4 regions of the Providencia sp. PROV208 genome follow, and region 3 is predicted to be linked to each of the others. Evidence: predicted binding sites of a transcription regulator. Region 3 holds the regulator's gene; each other region holds the start of a gene.
The links. The regulator CRP, encoded in region 3, controls carbon source genes, mostly activating them, when cyclic AMP is high. The targets are predictions, from matches to a motif close to ATGTGANNNNNNTCACAT.

Region 1 (3,196 bases), on a different contig from region 3:
TATCGATGGTGAAGTTGAAGGCTGGTTTACTGATGATACTGCAGCGCGTTTCGAAGCATACGGCTGGCATGTTATTCGTGACATTAACGGTCACGATGCAGACCAAATCAATGCGGCAGTGAACGAAGCACACAAACAGTCAGACAAACCAACCCTGATTATGTGCAAAACCGTTATCGGTTTCGGTTCACCAAACAAAGCCGGCACTGAAGCAGTTCACGGCGCACCTTTAGGTGATGCAGAGATTGCAGCAACACGTGAAGCGCTGGGCTGGAACTACGGTCCATTCGAAATCCCAGCGGATATCTACCAAGCTTGGGATGCACGTGAAGCTGGTAAAGAAAAACAACATTCTTGGAATGAAAAATTCGCAGCATACGCGAAAGCGTATCCTGAATTAGCGAAAGAATTCGAACGCCGTATGGCGGGTGAATTACCGGCTAACTTTGATGCTGAAGCGAAAAAATTCATCGACAATCTGCAACAAAATCCAGCTAATATTGCAAGCCGTAAAGCGTCTCAAAACGCATTAGAAGCGTTTGGTAAGGTATTACCAGAATTTCTGGGCGGTTCTGCGGATTTAGCACCAAGTAACTTAACCATGTGGTCAGGTTCTAAACCACTGAACGAAGACAAAGCGGGTAACTACATCCATTACGGTGTACGTGAATTCGGTATGTCTGCGATCATGAACGGTATCGCTCTACATGGCGGTTTCGTGCCTTATGGCGCAACATTCTTAATGTTCGTTGAATATGCACGTAACGCGGTACGTATGGCAGCGTTGATGAAAATTCGTAGCATCTTCGTTTACACCCATGACTCAATCGGTCTGGGTGAAGATGGTCCAACTCACCAACCAGTAGAACAACTGGCAAGTTTACGTGTGACACCAAACATGAGCACATGGCGTCCATGTGACCAAGTTGAATCTGCGGTAGCTTGGAAATATGCGATTGAGCGTAAAGATGGTCCAAGCGCACTGATTTTCTCTCGTCAAAACTTGGAACAGCAACCTCGTACCGCTGAGCAATTAGCGAATATCGAGAAAGGGGCTTATATCCTGAAAGATTGCGCAGGTACACCTGAGCTAATCTTTATTGCAACGGGTTCTGAAGTTGAGTTAGCAGTGAAAGCAGCGGATCAACTGACTGCAGAAGGTCGTAAAGTTCGTGTGGTTTCTATGCCATCAACGGATGCATTCGACAAACAAGACGCGGCTTACCGTGAATCCGTTCTGCCTTCAAGCGTGAGCGCTCGTGTTGCGATTGAAGCGGGCATTGCGGACTACTGGTTCAAATACACGGGTCTGAATGGCGCTATCATTGGTATGCATTCATTCGGTGAATCAGCTCCAGCTGACGTGTTGTTCAAAGAATTCGGTATTACGGTTGAAAATGCAGTGAATGCAGCGAAATCTCTACTGAAATAATTCATAAGATGCACCGCGGTTAAACGCGGACATCCGAAAGTGAATGAATGTAATTTACGCCTCAATATCAAGTTTGGTATTGGGGCGTTGTTTTTTTGTGCACCCTTTCTTGTTTTTCTATTGCGTTCTATAAATATATCCCTTAATCTAAAACTTGATTAGCTGAACCGTTTCAGTTTCGTTTGAGAAAATGTAAATAAATTTTAAAAATGTCGAGTGAAGCACACTTTTGATGTTTGACAGCTAAAATGAGCAGTAGAGTTGGTGGTAGTCAGTTATCCTTAGCAACCGTGTGATTTTGCTCAGATACAAGGTGTAGAATGGCAATCAGGGTAGCAATAAACGGCTTCGGTCGTATTGGTCGAAGTGTCCTTAGAGCACTATATGAATCAGGTCGTCGGGCAGAAATTGTCGTTGTGGCGATCAATGAATTAGCTGAACCGGAAGGTATTGCTCATTTGCTGAAGTATGATTCAAGTCACGGACGCTTTGCATGGGATGTCCGCCTCAATGGCGATCTGCTACAAGTTGGGGATGACAATATGCGTCTTTTCCATCAAGCGGATATCAGCAAGCTACCTTGGAAAGAATTAGGTGTGGATGTGGTATTAGATTGCACAGGCGTTTACGGCTCTCGCGAAGATGGCATTAAGCATCTGGAAGCTGGCGCAAAAAAAGTGCTCTTTGCGCATCCGGGAACCGATGATCTTGATGCAACCATTGTGTATGGTGTGAATCATGACAGCCTACAAGGAAGCGATACCATCGTTTCCAATGCATCTTGTACGACCAACTGTATTATTCCTGTCATCAAAGTTTTAGATGATGCTTTTGGTATAGAGTCGGGCACCGTCACTACCATTCATGCATCCATGAATGATCAGCCTGTGATTGATGCCTACCATAAAGATTTGCGCAGAACCCGTTCCGCTAGCCAATCGATTATTCCCGTTGATACGAAGCTGGCGGCAGGGATCACTCGAATTTTCCCAAAATTTCAAGGGAGTTTCGAAGCGATTTCGGTACGTGTTCCTACGACCAATGTCACTGCCATTGATTTAAGCGTGACTGTCGATGCGGATGTTTGCGTTGATAAAGTTAACAAGCTACTACAGAGCGCCGCGCACGGGCATTTTCGTGGTATAGTAGACTATACTGAATTACCGTTAGTCTCGATGGATTTTAATCATGATCCACATAGCGCTATCATTGATGGCACGCAAACACGCGTTAGCGGTAAAAATTTGATCAAAACTCTCGTTTGGTGTGATAACGAATGGGGGTTTGCTAACCGGATGCTAGATACAACCCTAGCGATGGCAGCAACAGGTTTAAACTAATTGGCGTCTGACAGACAGCAGGGCACAATAACCCAATACGTTATTTATTGCCCAGCCCAGTCGCTAATGAAAACTTTATAGAGAATCAACAAGAGGATTCACCATGTCTGTAATTAAGATGACCGATTTGGACTTAGCGGGTAAACGCGTTTTCATTCGTTCGGACCTAAACGTTCCTGTTAAAGATGGTAAAGTTACTTCAGACGCACGTATTCGTGCTTCATTACCAACAATTGAATTAGCGCTGAAACAAGGTGCTAAAGTCATGGTTACTTCCCACCTAGGTCGCCCGACTGAAGGTGAGTACAACGAAGAGTTTTCACTGCAACCTGTTGTTGACTATCTGGCCGCTAAATTAGATAACCCAGTTCGTTTAGTTAAAGACTACTTGAATGGCGTGGATATCGCTGAAGGCGAATTAGTT
Region 2 (3,196 bases), on a different contig from region 3:
ATTGAGTGGTTTCATAAATCAGGTAAGCAGGAGAATGTAGGTGCTCAATTCCGTCTTGGCGCTATCTATGAAGACGATGATGGTGGATTTCAACGAAGATAAATAAGCGGTACTCAGTTATATATTCATTCAGTTGTAGGTTTTCATGAATCGTCTGAGAGACGATAAACAGCATAAAACCAAGTTAATCTCATGAATTTTATGCTGTTTTATTAAGAGATGAAACGGTGTGAAATTAAAGTGTAAGTTTACACATTAAACAAGAAATTCAACACATCACCATCTTTGACGATGTAATCTTTGCCTTCCGCGCGCATTTTACCCGCTTCTTTTGCACCTTGCTCACCACGGTATTTGATGAAATCTTCAAATGCGATAGTTTGTGCGCGGATAAAGCCTTTTTCGAAGTCAGTGTGGATTTTACCTGCCGCTTGTGGAGCTGTTGCGCCAACAGGGATAGTCCATGCACGCACTTCTTTCACCCCAGCGGTGAAGTAAGTTTGCAGGTTTAATAACTCATAACCCGCACGGATCACACGGTTCAAACCTGGCTCTTCAATGCCTAAATCTGCCATGAATTCATCACGCTCTTCATCGTCCAGCTCGGCGATATCGGATTCGATAGCGGCACAAACAGGAACAACAACAGAACCTTCAGCTTTCGCGATTTCGTAAACTTTGTCTAAGTAAGGGTTATTTTCAAAACCATCTTCATTGACGTTGGCAATGTACATGGTTGGCTTCAGCGTTAAGAAGCTTAAATAACGGATAGCGGCTTTGTCTTCAGCCGTTAAATCCAGTGAACGCAGCATACCCGCTTGTTCTAAGTGTGGCAGGCATTTTTCCAGTGCTTCTAATTCCGCTTTTGCGTCTTTATCGCCGCCTTTTGCGCGCTTTTGTACGCGGTGAATAGCACGCTCACAAGTGTCTAAGTCAGATAGTGCTAATTCAGTATTGATAACTTCGATATCCGCCGCAGGGTCAACTTGACCCGCAACGTGGATGATATTGTCATTTTCGAAACAGCGAACAACGTGACCAATCGCTTCGGTTTCACGGATGTTAGTCAGGAATTGGTTACCAAGACCTTCACCTTTTGATGCGCCTTTTACTAAGCCAGCGATGTCAACGAATTCCATCGTGGTTGGTAGAATGCGCTGAGGCTTCACGATCTCAGCTAATTGATCAAGACGTGGGTCTGGCATTGGCACAACACCCGTGTTTGGTTCAATCGTACAGAAAGGGAAGTTGGCTGCTTCGATGCCGGCTTTGGTCAATGCATTAAACAGAGTGGATTTACCCACGTTAGGCAGACCAACGATACCGCATTTAAAACCCATATGTTTCTCACCTTAATAGCGAGGGGCAGGCGTGTGCTGCCCCTAATGTTTAGAAAATTGGCGCTGATTATACACAAAAACTTGTGTTTGATGAAATCAACTCTTAGGCAGTGGCTTTAAAACCATGTAAGCGATTGATAGCTTTATCCATTCCATCTGATAACAGGATGTCCGTACAGCGCACAGATTCATCAATCGCATCATCAATAAGCTTCTGTTCAGACAGCGGTGGTTTGCCTAACACGAAACCAACAACTTTGTTTTTATCGCCTGGATGCCCAATACCAATGCGTAAGCGGTAAAAGTTCGGGTTATTGGCAAATTTGCTTTGAATATCTTTTAAGCCGTTATGTCCGCCGTTGCTACCACCCAGTTTCATTTTTGCAACGCCCGGTGGTAAGTCGAGCTCATCATGAGCGACTAAAATTTCATCAGGATTGATTCGATAGAAATTGGCCACTGCGGCGACGGATTTACCACTTAAATTCATAAAAGTCGTTGGTACTAGCAAACGAATATCATTGCCGCCAATATTGATGCGCGCTGTATAGCCAAAAAACTTAGGCTCTTCTTTTAGTGATTGGTTATGGCGTTGTGCCAGTAAATCAACATACCACGCACCAGCATTATGGCGGGTTTGCGCATATTCAGCGCCCGGATTGGCTAATCCAACAATTAATTTTATTTTACTCACGGGGACTTTTTCACTGTCAATGTATAGAAATTGGTGACTAGTTTACCTCGTGTCGGGGTGGATGTACAAAATTGTCAGAGAGAAGATTTTTGTAGTGATAATTAGCTTCTGAATTATTCGGTAAAGCTATAAGGCAAGTTTATAGTTTGATAAAAAGCATTTTTTGAGTAGATATCCTTAAACTCTTCTATACATGTGAAGCTTATCGCAAATAATTTTACTTAAAGAGCTATACTCTTTACATAAATATAAAGTTTTATCGAACTTTTCTTCAATGCTTGCTTATCAGTTTACTGATATTGGAGGTAAATATGAAACGGAAAACGGTTACATTCATCGGAAATGGTTTAATGGGACTGGGCATGGTCGTCATGGGAGGGAGCATTGGTTTAAACCTGTTTTCTCATATTGTGGACTTAGGCTTATCCGATGACATCATTAACGGTTCGTTGTTTGGAATTTTTATTGGTGCATTAGTTTGGTTAGTGGGTGCGAGAATGGGTGGTAGGGAAAAAGTGGAAGATCGTTACTGTTTAGTAAAACGCCAATTTCATTCCCGTAATGATAACCATCGTTATCCATGACAAGTTAACGTCAAATCCCAACAGTGTGAAATTAACTGTTGAGAGCTGACTGCAGAAAATAATGCGCTCGGTGAGCGGAAGCATGATGAATATCATGATGAATATAAATAAGAGTGAAATTATTGACTAAGAATTTCACTCTTATTTTTTGTTTAGAAATTATCTTAATATCACATACAAAAAATAAAGCCCCTACGGTTGATGGACAACAGTAGGGGCGCTACTTATAAATTTTTGTATCGTGACCACAATGAATGTGGTGCGATAAAGCACATTTCTCGCCTCAATAATTTAATGAAAAACGACTGAAACCAGTATGTTAAAACGGGGTCATTAAGACCCCGTTTTAGAATTAGTGCTCGAACATCGCAGAAATTGACTCTTCATTGCTGATACGGCGAATAGCTTCGGCCAGCATGCCTGAAAGGGTCAGGGTGCGAACTTTGTTCAGCGCCTTGATTTCAGGAGAAAGAGGAATTGTGTCACAAACAATGACTTCATCAATCACAGAGTTTTTGATGTTGTCTACAGCGTTACCGGAGAAGATTGGGTGAGTTGCATAAGCGAATACACGCTTA
Region 3 (3,196 bases):
CTTCGTTTTTATCGTTTTGGGCGTAGATTTTGTCTCCTGTATTGCCGGGCTTTCCGGTTTTTTATAAGAAAATTCATTTGGAATATTTCTCTCTTCTAATATCGGATTGAATGATGTTGACGCTCGAGTTTTTTCACTGGCTGAATTCATTCTGGTGTGTGTTGTTTTTGATATCACATTACGAACAGGTTTGATCGTCGATTTTGGTGTATGTCGGGTAACGTGCTCTTTCTGACTATTTTTTGTTAAGTTTACCAGCGTTAAATTCGACGATTTATGCTTAGATAGTCGGTCACTGGATGCTAATTGTTGTTTTGCGCTCACCGGAGTGCCATCTGTACGGAATACCGTCGGTTTTACTGTTGTATTGATCTGTTTCTTTTCTTGTTTCACTGTTTTTAATTTTCGAGATAATGCAATGGCTGGAGGCTGGGATATTTGTGGTGTGGCTGTGTCAGAAGGTGTTTGCGTGGGGGGGAGGCTATTTTCATGCTGTTCTTCTTTAGCATTAAAATATTGAGCAAATACCGTGCCATCGTAATGATTATGGATTAATGGTTTAGTTTGTTTATCCCATTTTTTAAATTTATTTGATACAAAATCATCATAAAATTCTTGTTTCCAAGCAGGCAACTGTTCACAGGATTCAAATGACTCATCATCCCATGATGCATCATCCATTGTGGTCATAATAAAATCGTGAGTGGTGTTTTGGTCTTTTAATTCTGTTTCATGATTTTTTAAATTAAAAAAATCATGACGACTTTTTATTTTAGCAATTTGATTGGCAATTAATGAAATTTTAGTCTCAGAACTTAATGAACCTTGGTTGGTTTTTTGGATATAGAGTTTGAGTGCGGAACTGGTGTCACATCGAATTTTTGGGAATGAAATGGGCATATGATACCTCACCTTGATAATGTAAAAATGAGGCTAGTTTATTCAGTAATATGTACTTGCAATATAAAAAAACGACTTTAGATAATTAACTAATTGATAAAAAAGGCCTAACAAATAGCGGTTAGGCAAAAGTGTGGCATATTCATTAAGGTGCTACATATGGCAAAAATTTGGAATGCTATTTGCTCGTAAGATTCTTAAAGAATACGAAGCTCTTATTAAATTCAATTGAATGGGTATCAATGTTTTTGTTTGAATGAGTACCAAACATAACCGCTACCTTCGGCTTAGAAACATGCTGGGTAGGTTGGCTATTAGGAACTAAACGACCAATACTCAATGAAGATACAAAACGTGTTTGAGGCAAATTGTTGACTTTTTCCAGCGGCTTTTTCGCTAATGCGGGGCATTTTGTTGTTGAGCGATTTGCCGCATCTAAATGTTCGAAAAAAGCCTGCTTTTTCAAGAAAGTGTTAATACAGCGTTTTTGGTATTTCTCTAAATGCTGAAGAGACTCTGCATGGCTTAGATTATTAATGTGTGTCATGAATGAAATCCTAAATAATTATTGGCTAACTATTCAGTATTCTATATAGAAGAATGTTTTCTATAATATCAAAAAACGCGGTTATTTTTTGTTCAGGCGAAAAGGTTATATTACTGACATGTATAAAAAAGGGTTTATATCACTGATACAAACCCTTTTTATTCAGAGTCCAGCTAATAAGCTAGACGGAAAAATAAATTATCGTGTGCCGTAGACAACAATTGTTTTACCATGCGCGGAGATTAAATTTTGGTCTTCCAGCATTTTTAAAATACGACCCACTGTTTCACGGGAACAACCGACGATTTGACCAATTTCCTGACGGGTAATTTTAATTTGCATGCCATCAGGGTGAGTCATCGCATCAGGTTGTTTTGCTAAATTTAACAATGTTTGAGCAATACGACCAGTAACGTCTAAGAATGCAAGGTTACCTACTTTTTCGGAAGTGGTTTGCAAGCGATTCGCCATTTGCGCAGAAAGACGCATCAGGATATCTGGGTTGACTTGAATCAGCTGACGGAATTTCTTATAGGAAATTTCAGCGACTTCGCAAGCAACTTTTGCGCGAACCCATGCAGTACGTTCCTGTCCTTCTTCAAATAACCCAAGTTCGCCAATGAAGTCTCCCTGATTTAAATAAGAGAGAATCATTTCTTTGCCTTCTTCATCTTTGATTAAAGCAGCCACTGAACCTTTAACAATGTAGTAAAGGGTTTCTGCTTTTTCACCCTGATGGATCAGAGTGCTCTTGGATGGATACTTATGAATATGGCAGTGTGACAAAAACCATTCAAGAGTAGGGTCTGTTTGTGGCTTGCCGAGAACCATTAGCGTTATCCTCTGTATGTTATTGCAACCTTTCGAAAAGTAGGGAAAGGCTGACTTTAAAGTGTCTAGCTTAGCATATTAAGTCACATTGATGCCTATTATTAATGCTGCTATGGGCCAATGCAAATTAATATCAATTGTATAATATAATCAATTGAAACGTTGAGTTTTGATCTTAATCCTATCAACTAAGCATTGTTTGTATCATATCCAATGTCGAATGTCTTCCCTGTATCGCTTCAGCCTAATAATGCTGATATAACATTGTCTAGATATATGGAACAATGAGGCGATAAACATCACTATTTTTTGAGAGGAATAAAAATGGAAGCACGCGTAAAGTGGGTAGAAGGACTCTCTTTTTTAGGTGAGTCAGCATCAGGTCACCAAATTATGATGGATGGTAATGCAGGGGATAAAGCGCCCAGCCCAATGGAGATGGTTTTAATGGCGGCGGGTGGATGTAGTGCGATTGACGTTGTTTCCATCATTCAAAAAGGTCGTCAGGATATTCTTGATTGTGAGGTGAAATTAACGTCACAGCGCCGCGAAGAAGCGCCTCGCTACTTCACTGATATCAATTTACATTTTATTGTCACTGGTCGTGAATTAACAGACAAAGTCGTTGAACGCGCCGTCCAACTTTCGGCGGAAAAATATTGCTCCGTCGCAATCATGTTAGAAAAAACGGTGAATGTGACTCATAGCTTCGAAATTAAAAACGTATAATCGTGTTTATATTCAGATGCTTATCTTTATTATCGATAAGCATCTTATCATTAATCTATTTAATTATAATGCTGAGCTACCCATTACGCTGTTTCATGAGTTTTTCCACTAATGGCATCATAATCAGCTCCATTGCGAGACCTAATTTCCCTCCCGGCACCACAATGGTATTCATTGCTGAAATAAACG
Region 4 (3,196 bases), on a different contig from region 3:
TATCGGCAGAGAGACTCGCCAAGTGTTCTCTGGTATCCGCAGTGCTTATCCTGATCCAAAAGTCTTGGAAGGTCGTTTAACGGTGATGGTGGCTAACCTTGCACCACGTAAAATGCGCTTTGGTATCTCCGAAGGTATGGTGATGGCGGCAGGTCCTGGTGGTAAAGATATTTACTTACTGAGCCCAGATAATGGTGCGCAACCAGGTATGCAAGTTAAATAAGTCATGGATTGTCGTTCGAGAAATTGAACGACAAACTTAGACCATATCAATATAAAACGGAGCCACTTCAGTGAGCTCCGTTTTTTTATGGGTTTTTATTTGTGATCTCTGGCACAATTTTAAAGTTAATTGTATGATGAATGCCTGTCGAGTAATAGGACAAGTCCCATGTCATTAAAACAAGTATTGAACACCGGATGGCAATATTTGCGAGCCTTCGCAATACTTTACCTCTGCCTGATTATCGGAAATGTGATTTCCACGCTGCTTCCTTTTTCCATTCCCGGCAGTATTGTCGGAATGTTGCTGCTGTTTGTACTACTGGCTTTGCAAATTGTACCCGCTCATTGGGCTCAACCCGGCTGTAGCATCTTGCTGAAAAACATGACTATTTTATTCGTTCCCATTGGAGTGGGAATTATGAATTATTATGATTTACTCAGCCAACAAATGATCCCCATTGTGGTTTCCTGCGTTGCCAGCACCTTGATTGTCATGATCGTTGTCGCGGTTAGCTCCAACTATGTCCATAAAGAACGCCCTATCGTAGGTGTTAAACCTGATGAAGTCCCACTTCCCCCTGAAGAGCCGATTTCTTCAACAATGAATAGCGATAAAACAAAGGGGAAAGAGTGATGTTAGAACATATTTGGTGGTCACTACCATTAACTATCGTTGTTTTCTACTTGGCAAGAGCGCTGTCTATCAAGTGCAAATTGCCCATTCTGAATCCATTATTGCTAACAATCGCCATTATTATTCCGCTGCTGGTTTTGACCAATACCTCTTATGAGCATTATTTTGCGGGAAGCCGATTGTTGAATGATTTATTACAACCCGCTGTTGTTGCTCTTGCTTTTCCACTCTACGAACAAATGCATCAAATCCGTGCACAATGGAAATCCCTGTTTAGTATCTGCTTTGCGGGAAGTATCGTTGCTATGTTTAGTGGAGCCGCGATTGCACTGTGGCTTGGCGCAACACCCGATATTGCAGGATCTGTATTACCTAAATCGGTCACAACACCGATAGCCATGGCAGTTGCCGATTCAGTTGGAGGAATTCCAGCAATCAGCGCCGCTTGCGTACTTTTTGTGGGTATTTTAGGTGCAATGTTTGGCCATAGCCTATTTGATGTTTTGCGTATTCGCACCCACGCATCACGAGGCTTAGCGATGGGCACCGCTTCTCATGCCTTGGGAACTGCGCGTTGTGCAGAAATTAACTACATTGAAGGGGCATACAGTTCATTAGCGTTAATGACCTGCGGGGTGATTACCTCTCTGCTCGCACCGTTTATCTTCCCTGTTATTCTTCACTTATTTAGCTAAACTGAATCAATAAGAGAGGTTACTTACCTCTCTTATGCAAATTTTAATGCAAAAACTTGAGATACATCTCTCATTTAATGAATTTGTTTCATCTATTACAATAGCAGAGTGATCACGGTCACATTCAATCCCCCTATGAATTGAATAGAATGAAAACAATTAAATAGGGAGGGTTACTCATGCATTCAAGATTTAAGGCCGCTTGGGCCGAACTTCCAGAAAAGTTACAGTCTGTCCTAAAACCGATTATGGACAAACCCGATTTCTCAGCCATGTTAACCGCTGAGCAAGTAAAGCAAATTAAAGCTGAGAGTGGATGCACGGACAGTGAACTCGCTTTTTCATTATTACCTTTCGCTGCGGCTTACGCTGTCACACCTATTTCTCGCTTTAATGTAGGCGCAATCGCTTGCGGGATCAGTGGTAATCTCTATTTCGGCGCAAATATGGAATTTAACCATGTTTCTATTGGGCAAACGATTCATGCCGAACAATGTGCCATTACTCATGCATGGTTAAAAGGCGAAAAGCAATTAACCTCCATTACCGTGAACTACACGCCTTGCGGTCACTGCCGACAATTTATGAATGAACTGCGTGAAGGCGGTAAGATTATGGTGCATTTACCAAAACGCCAAGCTGCGACGCTTCATGATTATTTGCCAGATTCTTTTGGTCCATCAGACCTGAATATCACTACATTGCTACTCGATAATGTGGATCATGGGTATAAAAACCAAAGTCGCGATAGATTACTCTCCGCAGCGACTGAAGCCGCTAATCAATCCCATGCACCGTACAGTGAATCTCACTCTGGTATAGCCGTGCAGTTAAAAGATGGATCTCTGTTTACAGGTCGTTACGCCGAAAATGCTGCGTTTAACCCGAGCTTACCACCATTACAAGCAGCGCTAATTATGGTGAATTTAGCGGGTAAAGATATTCATGCTATTGAGCAAGCGGTGTTGGTGGAAAAACAAGATGCAACGGTGCAGCAGTGGTGTACTACGGAAAATACCTTGCACGCGTTGGGTTGCCAAAAAGTGGAACGCATTTATTTGGATGAGTCCATTTAAACGTTATTTTATTTAAGCCAGATTCAAAATTTTAAGATTACAACGGCGGTTATTGTGAGTTTATCAACTTCAATAACCGCCGTTTTTTATTGAAACGTTATTGAGTGTTAAGAATAATTAAAATGAAAATCTGGATGACGAGCTACTATAGCCGCCACTGTAGTTAAATTCAGGTATGCTCGGTGCTTGTGGGATTCTAAAATCTCTATCAAAAGAGCTTGTTGAGTGGTTTATGGAGGACATGTGATCTCTTAAGTTACCAACGGTTCGATCCATCTGGCACTCGCCTATTTGAAAATCATTAGGTCTATATACACTCACAGGATATCCTCGGTATCCTGAAGATGTTATTTCAATCGGTGCATGATTATTAGAATAACCAACAGAAGGGATATTTCTGATAGCATCATCAATCATGGCATTGTGTTTATTAACATTGGGGTTGTAATTGACCGATGGAGAATCAAATAATCCAGTTTCTGGCAATATATAGGTGGGGCGTTCAAGGTAATACTCAGAAAGGCGATCAAAGTGTTCAAACTCTGTCTGACCAACCCAATCAGGTT

Region 1: the regulator CRP is predicted to act here: its motif matches at 1,723-1,740, upstream of epd (erythrose-4-phosphate dehydrogenase).
Region 2: the regulator CRP is predicted to act here: its motif matches at 2,228-2,245, upstream of pth (aminoacyl-tRNA hydrolase).
Region 4: the regulator CRP is predicted to act here: its motif matches at 1,661-1,678, upstream of cdd (cytidine deaminase).

The regions. Positions count from the first base shown of each region.
Region 1 is NZ_JAMPNS010000003.1:145,105-148,300, reverse strand. It holds gene tkt (transketolase) at 1-1,432, shown strand, start outside; gene epd (erythrose-4-phosphate dehydrogenase) at 1,753-2,772, shown strand; gene pgk (phosphoglycerate kinase) at 2,876-3,196, shown strand, end outside.
Region 2 is NZ_JAMPNS010000006.1:221,918-225,113, reverse strand. It holds gene ychF (redox-regulated ATPase YchF) at 249-1,340, opposite strand; gene pth (aminoacyl-tRNA hydrolase) at 1,444-2,034, opposite strand; gene PR766_RS05915 (DUF2583 family protein) at 2,346-2,618, shown strand; gene prs (ribose-phosphate diphosphokinase) at 2,971-3,196, opposite strand, start outside.
Region 3 is NZ_JAMPNS010000012.1:25,541-28,736, reverse strand. It holds gene PR766_RS10360 (hypothetical protein) at 1-900, opposite strand, end outside; gene PR766_RS10355 (hypothetical protein) at 1,079-1,447, opposite strand; gene crp (cAMP-activated global transcriptional regulator CRP) at 1,646-2,278, opposite strand; gene PR766_RS10345 (OsmC family protein) at 2,603-3,007, shown strand; gene PR766_RS10340 (phosphoribulokinase) at 3,084-3,196, opposite strand, start outside.
Region 4 is NZ_JAMPNS010000010.1:67,339-70,534, reverse strand. It holds gene metG (methionine--tRNA ligase) at 1-223, shown strand, start outside; gene PR766_RS08210 (CidA/LrgA family protein) at 392-859, shown strand; gene PR766_RS08205 (CidB/LrgB family autolysis modulator) at 859-1,554, shown strand; gene cdd (cytidine deaminase) at 1,734-2,630, shown strand; gene PR766_RS08195 (serine protease) at 2,748-3,196, opposite strand, start outside.